DNA from 2 places in the Arthrobacter sp. 05L421 genome. Region 2 is predicted to be linked to the other one. Evidence: riboswitches for the same ligand, from Rfam matches in the RefSeq annotation. Region 2 holds a riboswitch; the other holds the start of a gene.
What was found. Region 2 has a riboswitch for thiamine pyrophosphate ahead of thiO (glycine oxidase ThiO). Riboswitches for the same ligand answer to the same signal wherever they lie in the genome.
Positions count from the first base shown of each region.

Region 1: another riboswitch for thiamine pyrophosphate. It lies ahead of AC1DKQ_RS08710 (ECF transporter S component); the one in region 2 lies ahead of thiO (glycine oxidase ThiO).

Region 1 covers NZ_JBFTOC010000005.1:131,941-137,472, reverse strand. Annotated here, with positions in the region: gene AC1DKQ_RS08735 (Na+/H+ antiporter subunit E) at 1-174, shown strand, start outside; gene AC1DKQ_RS08730 (MrpF/PhaF family protein) at 171-449, shown strand; gene mnhG (monovalent cation/H(+) antiporter subunit G) at 439-858, shown strand; gene AC1DKQ_RS08720 (DUF4235 domain-containing protein) at 929-1,192, opposite strand; gene AC1DKQ_RS08715 (heme-degrading domain-containing protein) at 1,232-1,777, opposite strand; TPP riboswitch at 1,964-2,107, shown strand; gene AC1DKQ_RS08710 (ECF transporter S component) at 2,174-2,821, shown strand; gene AC1DKQ_RS08705 (ABC transporter ATP-binding protein) at 2,853-4,523, shown strand; gene AC1DKQ_RS08700 (energy-coupling factor transporter transmembrane component T family protein) at 4,520-5,323, shown strand; gene AC1DKQ_RS08695 (UDP-N-acetylglucosamine 1-carboxyvinyltransferase) at 5,498-5,532, shown strand, end outside.
Region 2 covers NZ_JBFTOC010000001.1:185,681-191,212, reverse strand. Annotated here, with positions in the region: gene AC1DKQ_RS00815 (RNB domain-containing ribonuclease) at 155-1,672, opposite strand; gene AC1DKQ_RS00810 (ferritin-like fold-containing protein) at 1,714-2,385, shown strand; gene thiE (thiamine phosphate synthase) at 2,410-3,105, opposite strand; TPP riboswitch at 3,132-3,252, shown strand; gene thiO (glycine oxidase ThiO) at 3,247-4,488, shown strand; gene thiS (sulfur carrier protein ThiS) at 4,485-4,721, shown strand; gene AC1DKQ_RS00790 (thiazole synthase) at 4,727-5,532, shown strand, end outside.

The sequences.
Region 1 (5,532 bases), on a different contig from region 2:
GTGGTGGAGGTGGACAGGTCAACGTCCACGCTCTACATCCACGGCATCAACGTCCGCAATGCCCAGGACGCGGCCAAGCTGCGCAAAGAGGTCCGGAACACCGAGGCCGGGCTGATCAGGATCATGGGGACCAAAGACGAACTGTCCGCCCTGACACAGGAGATCCCCGCATGATGCAGACCGTCCTGACGGTGACCGCCGTCGTACTTTCCCTGGCCGCCGCGGGGGCGATCATCCGGATCGGACGGGGCCCCTCGCTGCTGGACCGGGTGCTCGCCGCCGACGTGCTGCTGGCCATTTTCGGGGCGGCCCTGTGCATCGACATGGCCGTCAACCGGCACCTCAACAACCTGATGCTGCTCGTTGCGATTTCCCTCATCGGCTTCGTCGGCTCGGTCACCGTGGCCCGCTTCGTGGCCGAGAGGAGGGAGGGCATCCGTGAATCCTGAAACAGTGATCGATGCCCTCTCCGCCGTGTTCATGGTGGTCGGCGCGCTCATGTCCCTCGGCGCCGCGATCGGGCTGTTGCGGTTCCCGGACCTCATGAGCAGGATGCACGCCGCCACCAAGCCGCAGGTCCTGGGCTTGTTCCTGCTGCTGGCGGCCCTTGGCCTGCAGATGCGCACCTGGTGGGTGTGGCCCGTCCTGATGGTTGCCTGGCTCTTCCAACTGCTCACCGTTCCCGTGTCCGCCCACATGGTGGGCCGGGCCGGCTACCGGACCAAGCACCTGCATCCGGAGCTGCTGAGCTCCGACGAGCTTGGGGCCGTAGTCCAGAAAGCTGCCCAGAAAGCCGCCCAGAAAGCCGCGCAGCAGGCAGCCAACCACGCAGTGGACGACGACGACGCTGGCCGCTGAGCCCGTGCGGGGCGCGGCGGCCAGCGTCGTCGGCCATGCCGCGGCCGGTGCCGCGGCTAGCCGAGTCAGGTCAGACGACGTCCTGGGTCTTGGCGAAGCGGGTGATCGCGCGCTGGGTGCCGCGGTTGGCGAGCACCTGGATGATGGCGCTGACCGATGCGGAGATCAGGGCGAAGGTCAGGGCGGAGCGCAGCGTGGTGGGGACGTCGTCCTCGTGGCCCGTGGGCGGCTTGTTGCCCGTGGACTTTTCCCAGATGGTGTCCACCAGCTTGGTGCCGGCAAAGCCGGCCAAGAGGCTGATGCCGGTGCCGAGCAGCTTGATGACGATGTTCATTCTTCGGTCTCCTTGGGACGGGAACGGCTTTCCCCTAGCCTAGCGTTCCGGTGTCAGGACCATCCGCAGGGCCTCGACCACGAGGTCGTGGTCCGCCTTCTGAGGCAGGCCGGAGACCGTGACGACGGCGACGGCGCCCGTGCCGCGCACGTAGATCGGGAACGCTCCGCCGTGGGCGGCGAACTCCGTCTGATCCCACCAGGCGTTGTCCTCGATCCTTCCGCCGGCAGCCCGGGCCCGGAGGCCCACCAGCAGCGACGGGACCTCGTACCGCAGTGCGGTGCGCTTCTTGGCGTTGATCCAGCGCTCGTTGTCCGGCGTGGCGCCGTCCAGTGCGGCATGGAAGAGCACCTGCTCGCCTTTGGTGATGTCGACGGCGATGGGCAGCGAGCGTTGCCTGCCCAGCTCGACCAGGAGGAGGCCGAGGTCCAGGGCATCGTCCTTGCTGAACGCGGCGAACTGGAGCGCATCCATCTCGGCCAGCACGCGGCCGATGAGCGCCGCCAGTGACCCCGGCGGCTGCGGCTCGCTCGAGTCAGGGTCGTATTCCCCGGAGGGATCGTGTGTGGCTGGTGTCTGCGGCAAAATAATCCAGCTTCCCGTAGGTGACGCGGCCGCCCGCTGGCGGGTCCGGGTGTCCGACACGTCGACTCTATCAAGCAGCTTTTCCCGGCCGCGGTGGCCGGCCCTTTCCGGCCCCCGATTGTGACGGCACACCACTGAAAACCCGGCCGTCCGGGTGTAAACTGAGCCAGCCCACAAGGGCGAAATAATTTACGACAGGGGAGCGCCGCCGCCGGGCATCGCCGGAAATATCCGGGGAAACCGTTGGTGGGCGCTGAGAGTGCGGACAGCCGCAGACCCTCGAACCTGATCCGGTTAGTACCGGCGCAAGGGAGTCGAGTTCTCAGGGTGCGCGGAGGGCGGCGGAAGCCGAGGCCAGCCGGAGCACCCTCCCCTCCTGTTCCTCAGGAGGACGACATGACAGATATTTCAGCACAGCATGGTTCCGCCAGCCGTTCATCCGCCCGGCGCGACTACAGCTGGCGGGTGGTGGACATCGTGGTGGCCGCGTTGATCGCCGTTGCCGGCGGCGTCATTTTCTGGGCCTGGTCCCAGGGCGCGAACCTGATTTCCGCCCCGGTCAACGCGCTCTACCCGCCGCTGAGCGGACTGTACGCCGGCGGCTGGATGATCCCGGCGGTGCTGGGCATGCTCATCATCCGCAAACCGGGTGCCGCACTCTTTTGTGAAACCGTCGCGGCCACGGGCGAGCTCATCATGGGTTCGCAGTATGGCACCACCGTACTGATCTCCGGGATCCTGCAGGGCCTCGGCGCGGAACTGGTCTTCGCGGCCTTCCTCTACAAGAAGTTCAACCTGCCGGTGTCCCTGCTCGCCGGAGCCGGCGCGGGCCTCTTCTGCGGCCTGAACGATTCCTTCCTGCCGTGGGGCTGGAACATCGCCTACGCAGCCGGGGACAAGCTCGCCTACATCGTTTTCACCACAATCTCGGGCGCAATCATTGCCGGCGGACTGGCCTGGCTCGCCACCCGCGGCCTGGCCAAGACCGGAGTGCTGGGCTCCTTTGCCTCCCGCAAGGCTGCCACGGAACCCGTGTTCTCCTGATCCCTCCCATCCTAAATTCTGCAGGGAACCCATGAGATCTTCACCAGGCGTCCGGCCGGCCGCCGTCACAGCCCGCGGCTGGGGCTGGCGGCATGCCGGACGGCCCCGACCCGCGGTCAGCGGCCTTGACCTGGACATCCGGCCGGGGGAGCGCGTGCTTCTGCTGGGGCCCTCTGGCGCCGGCAAATCGACCCTGCTCCACGCCCTGGCTGGCGTGCTGGGCGACGGCGCGGCCGGCGCCTCGGGGTTAGCGGGCGACTCTGGCGACGCCGACGAGACCGGAAGCCTGCTGATCGACGGTGCCCCGCCACGGGCGCAGCGCGGCCGCGCCGGGCTTGTGCAGCAGGACCCGGAAACCCAGGTGGTGCTTTCCCGCGTCGGCGACGACGTCGCCTTCGGGGCGGAGAACCTCGCGGTCCCGGCGCCAGAGATCTGGCCGCGCGTGCGCGAGGCGCTCGACGACGTCGGGCTGGGCGGGCTGCCGCTGGACCACCCAACCGCGGCCCTCTCCGGCGGACAAAAGCAGCGGCTGGCGCTCGCCGGGATCCTCGCGATGCGGCCGGGGCTGCTGCTGCTCGACGAGCCGACCGCCAACCTCGACCCGGCCGGCGTCCTGGAGGTCCGGGATGCCGTGGGCCGCTGCCTGGACAAGACCGGCGCCACCCTGGTGGTCGTGGAGCACCGGGTGGGGATCTGGAAAGACCTGGTGGACAGGATTGTGGTGCTGCAGCCCGGGTCCGCCCCGGACTCCGCGGTATTGAACTCCGCCGTACTCATTGACGGGCCGCCGGACCAGGTCCTGGCCGAGGCGCGGGACATGCTCATTGGTGCGGGCGTCTGGGTGCCGGGCTACGTCCCGGCGACCCGGACGCGGCTGCCGGCGCGTAACGCCGGGCAGCTCCTGCTCGCGGCCGACGGGCTCGCGGTGTCCCGCGAGCGGCCGCGGCGCGCCGGGCTGCGCGACGGCTTCCGCACGATCGCGCCGCGTCCGGTCCAGACCGGGGTTTCGGTCCAGGTCCGCGCCGGCGAGGCCTTGACCATCACCGGACCGAACGGCGCGGGGAAGTCCACCCTCGCGCTGACGCTGGCCGGTCTCCTGCGACCCGTTGCCGGGACGGTCTCGGCCGCTCCGGAGCTCGCTGGGGGCGCGGGTGGCCACTCCGGCGGTCACTCTGCTGGCCACTCCATTGGTCGATTCAGCAGCGGCGCCGGAACCGATCCATACCGGTGGAAGCCCCAGCAGCTGATCGCCAGAATAGGCACCGTGTTCCAGGAACCCGAGCACCAGTTCGTCACGGGCAGGGTCCTGGACGAGCTCATGTTCGGCCCCCGCCACCTCGGCTACGGCGAAGACCGCGTGGATGAGCTGCTGGAGCGGCTGCGGCTGACAGATCTCGTGGACGCCAACCCCTACACGCTCTCCGGCGGCGAGAAGCGCCGCCTTTCGGTAGCCACGGTGCTGGCGGCGCACCCGCAGGTGCTGGTTCTGGACGAACCCACCTTCGGCCAGGATGCCAACACCTGGGCCGAACTCGCGTCGTTCCTGTCCGAGCTCCTCGACGCCGGCACCGCCGTCGTCTCTGTGACGCACGACGCCGAATTCAGCGCCGTCCTCGGCGGCACCGAACTCCGCCTCCGGCCGCGAGAAACCGCCGCCGTTCCGGGCCCGGAACTTGAGCTGCCGGAAGGGGCCACGCCATGAGGGACGCACTGAGCCTGCGCGGCAACCATGCGCTGCTGACCCGCGCCAACCCGCTCGCCAAGTTCACGGCGGTCACCCTGATCACCATGGTCCTGGCGCTGTCCATTGACTGGGTCTCGGCGTCGGTGGCGCTGGCCTTCGAGCTGCTGCTCCTGCCGCTGGCCGGCCTGACCTTGGCGCTGCTGTGGCAGCGGGGCTGGCCGCTGATCCTCGCGGCGGCGCTGGGCGGCTGGAGCACCGCCATCCTGGCGCCCGACGCCGGTTCCGTGCTGGTCGACGCCGGGATCTGGTCCATCAGTGCCGGCTCCCTGCAGCTGGGGATCGGCTTCATGCTCCGCGGGCTTGCCATCGCACTGCCTGCGGTGCTGCTGATGAGCTGCACCGACCCCACAGACCTGGCGGACGCCCTGGCCCAGAACGCAAAACTGCCGCACCGGTTCGTCCTGGGCACCTTGGCCGCCATGCGGCTGGTCGGGATCATGACCGAGCAATGGCAGACGATCGGCATGGCCCGGCGGGCCCGCGGGGTGGGCTCGAGCGGTAACCCCTATCAGCGGTTCCGCGCCACCCTGGGCCAGAGCTTCGGCCTGCTGGTGCAGGCGATCCGGAGCGCCTCGCGGCTCGCGGTGACCATGGAGGCCCGCGGCTTCGGCGGCGCCGCGCGGACCTGGGCCAGGCCGTCTACTTTCAGTGGGCTGGACGCCTGGGTGCTGCTGGGCGGGCTCGGCATCGCGGCAGCAGCCGCCGCCGCGGCCCTTGTGGCGGGCACCTGGAACCTTGTCTTCCTCACGCACCAGTAGGCGTCGCCGCAACCGCCGGCGCCACTGGCGAAGCCATTGACGGCACTACTGATTCAAGCGCCACCGTGCACCGCAGTGCGCGGGTTATCGCATGATGCGGGTATCCCTGTGAGATTAACGGCATTCCGGCCGGAATGCCGGGGGTTAATAAATCATCCGTGATATTTTCGGGACATGACTCAACCGACTGCTGAACATGTAGGCCTCCT
Region 2 (5,532 bases):
GCTTGTTGAATTCGAAAATCATGGAAATCAACGACCGGGCATCCATTTCTACCTCTCCAGTCTAGCTGTACAAGGCACGGATCCTCGACTGGACCCGTGATCGCGCCGCGGAGTGGTGCCGGCCGCGGACCGATAGCGGGCCTGAAGCGGACCGTCAGCCCACGAGCTCCAGCTCGATTTCGCGGGTGGCGATGTCCGCTGACAGCACCCGGACCCGGACTTGAGTGCCCGGTTCCAGTTCGCCCGGGCATCGTGCGGTCACGGCGGGCTCGGCGATCTGGACGATCCCGGAGGGACCATTCCCGTTGCCGTTGGCTTTGCCGCCGTTCCCGTTCCCATTCCCGTTGACGCTGACCGCTGTGTTGCCGTTCGCGCTCTTCGCCGGTTTGGGGCCGGAGATGACGACGGCGTCGAATTCCTGGCCGACGTGGTTGACCAGCAGCGCCGCCTCCACGGTGTCCAGCGAGAGCCGCTCCAGCTTCGCGGCGAGCTGGTCCGAGGTGCCCATGATGGCCGGCAGGGACGGCAGGGCCTCCCGGGCCCAGGCCGGAACTTCGGTGCCGTTGCTCAGGGCCTCGCAGATCACCAGCACGAAACGGTCGACCAGCCGCCGCAGCGGCGCCGTGGAATGGGCGTAGGCCGCGCCGATGGCGGACTGGACGGCGGCTCCCGGCACGTTGCCGTCGAAGTGCGTGTACCCGGCACCGCGGAAAAGCATCCCGGCCGAATGCACAATGGCCAGCTGCCGGGGGTCCATGGGGTCCAGGGTCCGGAGGTACTCGCCGTAGCGCATTTCCCCATCCCAGGGCTTGCCGAGGGCCTGGGTCTGGCGGTGGAAGTGCCGCAGCGACGCCTCATCCGGGGCGGGCATGGTGCGCAGGATGCCCACCTTGCCCCGGAGCATGAGAGCGGCGGCGGCCATCCCGGTCATGAGTGAAATCTGGGCGTTCCAGTCCTCGACCGGCAGCGGCGGGGCGGCCACGATCCGGTAGCCGCCGTCGGGCAGCTGCTGGATCTCCTGTTCGGGCATATTCAGGCTCGCGCCGCCGCGCAGGCGTTCCTGCTCCACCCGCTTGATGCCCACCTCTTTGAGCAACTGCAGTACCGGGGACGCGGTGCCGGCGTCGAGCTCGGCCTGGACGCCCTTGTAGTTGAGCTTGGCCCGGCTGCGGACCTGCGCCCGGCGCACGAGGACCGCGGTCACCTCTGCGGCGGCGTCGAGCTCGAACTCCCAGACGAACGCCGCGCACAACTGCCCGGCGAGCAGGCTGCCGGCGGCCTCGCTGATGATCTCCGGGTGCAGCGGAATCCGGCCGTCCGGGGTGTAGAAGGTCTGGCCGCGGCGCCGGGTCTCGGCGTCGAGCGCCCCGCCCGGGGCGACAAAGGAGGGGACATCGGCGATGGCGTAGAACACCTTGTAGCCCCCGTTGCTCCGTTCGATGAACAGGGCCTGATCGAGGTCGGTGGACGATGCCGGATCAATGGTCACGAACTCGACGTGCGTCAGGTCCAGGTCCGGCAGCTTGTGCTCGGCCACCGCTGCTTCCGCGTCGCGCAGCACGCCCTCGGGGAACGGACCGGGCAGTTCCAGCGTGGTGCGCAACGCCTTGAGAGCCTCGGCAAGCTGGTTCTGCTGCTCGTGGACACTGGGGGTCAGGCGATGATGTGACACGAAAATCAGGGTAGCCCGATTTCCGCTATTAGTCTTGGATGATGAGCGCAACTGCGGACGATCCTGCCCTCTACAACAGCTTGGTGGCGGATCTGCTGGGGGTCCTGGCGTACGGCGAGCTTTCCGCCTTCGAGCGGCTGTCCTCGAGTGCCCGGTATTCGCCCACGCTGCATGACCGTGCGGTGCTGGGCAGCATGGCGGTGGTCGAGTTCCAGCATTACGAACTGGTCCGCGCCCGGATCGAGCACATGGGCCTGGACACCGAGGCTGTCATGCTGCCGTTCCAGCCGTCGGTGGACCACTTCCACGAGCGCACGCGCCCGGCGGACTGGTATGAGGCGCTCATGAAGGCCTACGTGATCGACACCGTCTCCGCGGACTTTTACCGCGCCGTCGGCCGGTACGTCGACGCCGGGACCCGGGAGCTGATCGGGCAGGTCCGCTCCACCGGCGAGTCCACGGCCGTGCTCCAGGAGCGGCTCAAGGCGGCCCTGGCCGATGATCCCCGGCTGGCGTCGCGCCTGGCGCTGTGGGCCAGGCGCCTGCTGGGCGAGGTCCTGACCCATGCCCAGCGGCTCAGCCTTGAGCACGCGTTCCTCGCCGGGCTCTCGGGCCTGGACGACGCCGGCGCCAGGGAGCTGGTCAGGGGCCTGACGGCCGAACTCGCAGCGAACCACGCCCGCCGGATGGCAGGGCTGGGGCTCGCCGGCTAGGTTCAGTGCAGGCCGGGAACCTGCCTAAGATGCCGCGGCGTCCAGCGCCGCCAGCAGCGCACCTGCGGCGTGGGCCGGATCAGGGGCGTCGGTGACCGCCCGGACCACCACGATCCGCCGGGCGCCGGCCTCGACTACCTGCTCAACGTTGCTGAGGTCGATCCCGCCGATCGCGAACCAGGGCATGACGCCGTCCACCTTGCCGGTTCCCTCAGCGTCCGCCCGGCCGATCGCCTGGGCGGCGTAGCGCACCAGGTCGAGGCCGACGGCGGCGCGTCCCGGTTTGGTGGGCGTCGCCCAGACGGGGCCCACACAGAAGTAGTCGAGCCCTTTGCGGCCGGGCGAGGCAGCAATGGCGGCGTCCACCTGTTTCGGGCTGTGGGTGGACAGGCCGATCACGGCGTCTTTGCCCAGGAAGCCGCGGGCGGCGTCGAGCGAAATGTCCTTCTGGCCGATATGGAACACGGGTGCCCCGGACAAGGACGCGATGTCCGCCCGGTCGTTGACGGCCCACAACCGTCCGTGGCGCTGGGCCGCGGCGTGCAGGACCTCCAGGAGTTCGAGTTCCTCGGCCGCCTCAAGTGTTTTATCGCGCAGCTGGATGATGTCCACACCGCCGGCGAAGGCGGCGTCAACGAAGTCCTCGAAGTCGCCGCGGTCCCTGCGGGCGTCAGTGCACAAGTAGAGGCGGGCGGTGGTGTGGAGGGGGTCCTGGCTCATGGGTCCAGCCTAGTTCCTCTAAACTGGGCGCATACCGCGGGAGCCCGCAGCAGCCAAGTCGCTGCTGCAGGGCTGAGAGGGCGTCAGAGCCGACCGCTTGACCTGATCCGGCTAGTACCGGCGTAGGGAAGGAATTTTTTTATGGGCACACGAGCCGGCCGCGCAGCCGCCGCCGCAAATGACGCCGCCGACGTTGCCGTGATCGGCGGCGGGGTGATTGGCCATGGCATCGCGTTCGAGGCCAGCCGCTCGGGCCGGTCTGTGGTTTTGATCGACGATGCTCCCGGCAGCGGAGCCAGCTGGGCCGCGGCCGGCATGCTGGCCCCCGTCAGCGAGCTGCATTACCAGGAGGAGCAGCTGCTGGAACTGATGCTTGAGTCGTCCCGGCTGTGGCCCGGATTCGCTGCCGGCCTCGACGCCGGCGGCGCGGATTCCCTGGCCGGTACCGGCTACCTGACGACGTCGACCCTCGCGGTCGGGGCCGACGCGGCGGACCGGCGCGCGCTCGCGGACCTGAGGGAGGTCCAGCAGGCCTGCGGCCTCACCGTGGAACCACTGACAGTGCGCGAGGCCCGCAGCCGGGAGCCCCTGCTGAGCCCGGGCATCTCCTGCGCCTTCGACATCCCGGCCGACCACCAGGTGGACCCCCGGCTGCTGCTCACCCGGCTCGCCAGCGTGCTCGGCGCGGAGGGCGGGAGCTTTGTCCGGCGGCGCGCGGCGGGCCTGCTGTGGCAGGACGGCACGGTTGCCGGGGTACGGCTCGCGGGCGGCGGTTCCGTGCGGGCTGCGGAAACGGTAATCGCCAACGGCCTTGGCGCCGCCGGGCTCGAGGACCTGCCCGCCGGGCTGGCGCTGCCGCTGCGGCCTGTCTATGGCGACATCCTCCGGCTTCGCGTGCCCCCGCGTCTGTTGCCGCTGCTCACGGCCACCGTGCGGGGCATGGTGCGCGGGGTCCCGGTGTACATCGTTCCCCGCCAGACCGGCACCGTGGTGATCGGAGCCACCCAGCGTGAGGACGGGCCGTCGGATCCCCATGCGGTTTCTGCCGGCGGCGTCTACCAGCTGCTAAGGGATGCCCAGCAGCTGGTGCCCGCGGTCGCCGAGCTGGAGCTGCTGGAAGCCGCGGCGAGGGCCCGGCCCGGCACGCCGGACAACGCCCCGTTGCTGGGACGGGTCGCCCGCCCGGACGGTGGGGACGTCCCGGGGCTCATCATCGCCACCGGTTTCTTCCGGCACGGCGTCCTGCTGACCCCCGCGGCTGCGGCCGTGTGCCGGCAACTCATGGACGGGACGCCGGACCCGCGCTGGGATGGGTTCCGCCCCGACCGTTTTTCCCGCACCCCGGACACGTCCGGGGACAGCCCCAAGAAGGAAGCAGCATGAACATCAGACTGAACGGAACGGAGCAGAGCGTCGCCGACGGCGCCTCCGTCAGCACTCTCGTCAGCCAGCTCACTGGCCGCAGCATCGGCCCCGACGGCCGGGCTGCCGACGGGGGCAAGCTCGGTGTCGCCGTGGCCCGCAACGCTGAGGTGGTGCCGCGCAGCCAGTGGCACGCCACGGCGCTCGCCGACGGCGACGACGTCGAACTTGTCACGGCAGTCCAGGGAGGATGACCAGCATGATCGAGACAACGTTGGCAGCAACACCAGCCGCACCCGCGGCCGGGGCAGTGGCCGACCCGTTCGTGGTCGACGGCGTGACGCTCGGCTCCCGCCTCATCATGGGCACCGGCGGTGCGCCGAGCCTGGACGGGCTGGGGGCGGCGCTCGTGGCTTCCGGCACCGAGCTGACCACCGTGGCAATGCGCCGCTATTCGCCAGCGGAGACCGGCTCTCTGTTTCAGCTGCTGGAGAATCACCGGATCCGGGTGCTGCCCAACACGGCCGGCTGCTTCACAGCCAGGGACGCCGTTCTCACCGCCGAGCTGGCCCGGGAAGCCCTGGAAACGGACTGGGTCAAGCTCGAAGTCATTGCCGACGAGCACACCTTGCTGCCGGACGCCGTCGAACTCGTAGACGCCACCGAACAGCTCGTGGCGCGCGGCTTCAAGGTCTTCGCCTACACCAACGACGATCCCGTGCTTGCCCTCCGGCTCGAAAACCTCGGCGCGGCGGCCGTGATGCCGCTGGGCGCCCCGATCGGCACCGGCCTGGGCATCCTGAACCCGCACAATATCGAGCTGATCGTCTCGCGGGCGTCCGTGCCCGTGGTGCTGGATGCAGGGATCGGCACAGCCTCGGACGCGGCCCTGGCGATGGAACTGGGCTGCGACGCCGTGCTGCTGGCTACGGCCGTGACCCGGGCGCAGAATCCCGTGCTCATGGGCGAGGCCTTCAAGCATGCCGTCATCGCCGGTAGGCTGGCAAAAAAGGCTGGCAGGATCCCGCGCCGCGAGCACGCGCTGGCGTCCTCGGCGATGGAAGG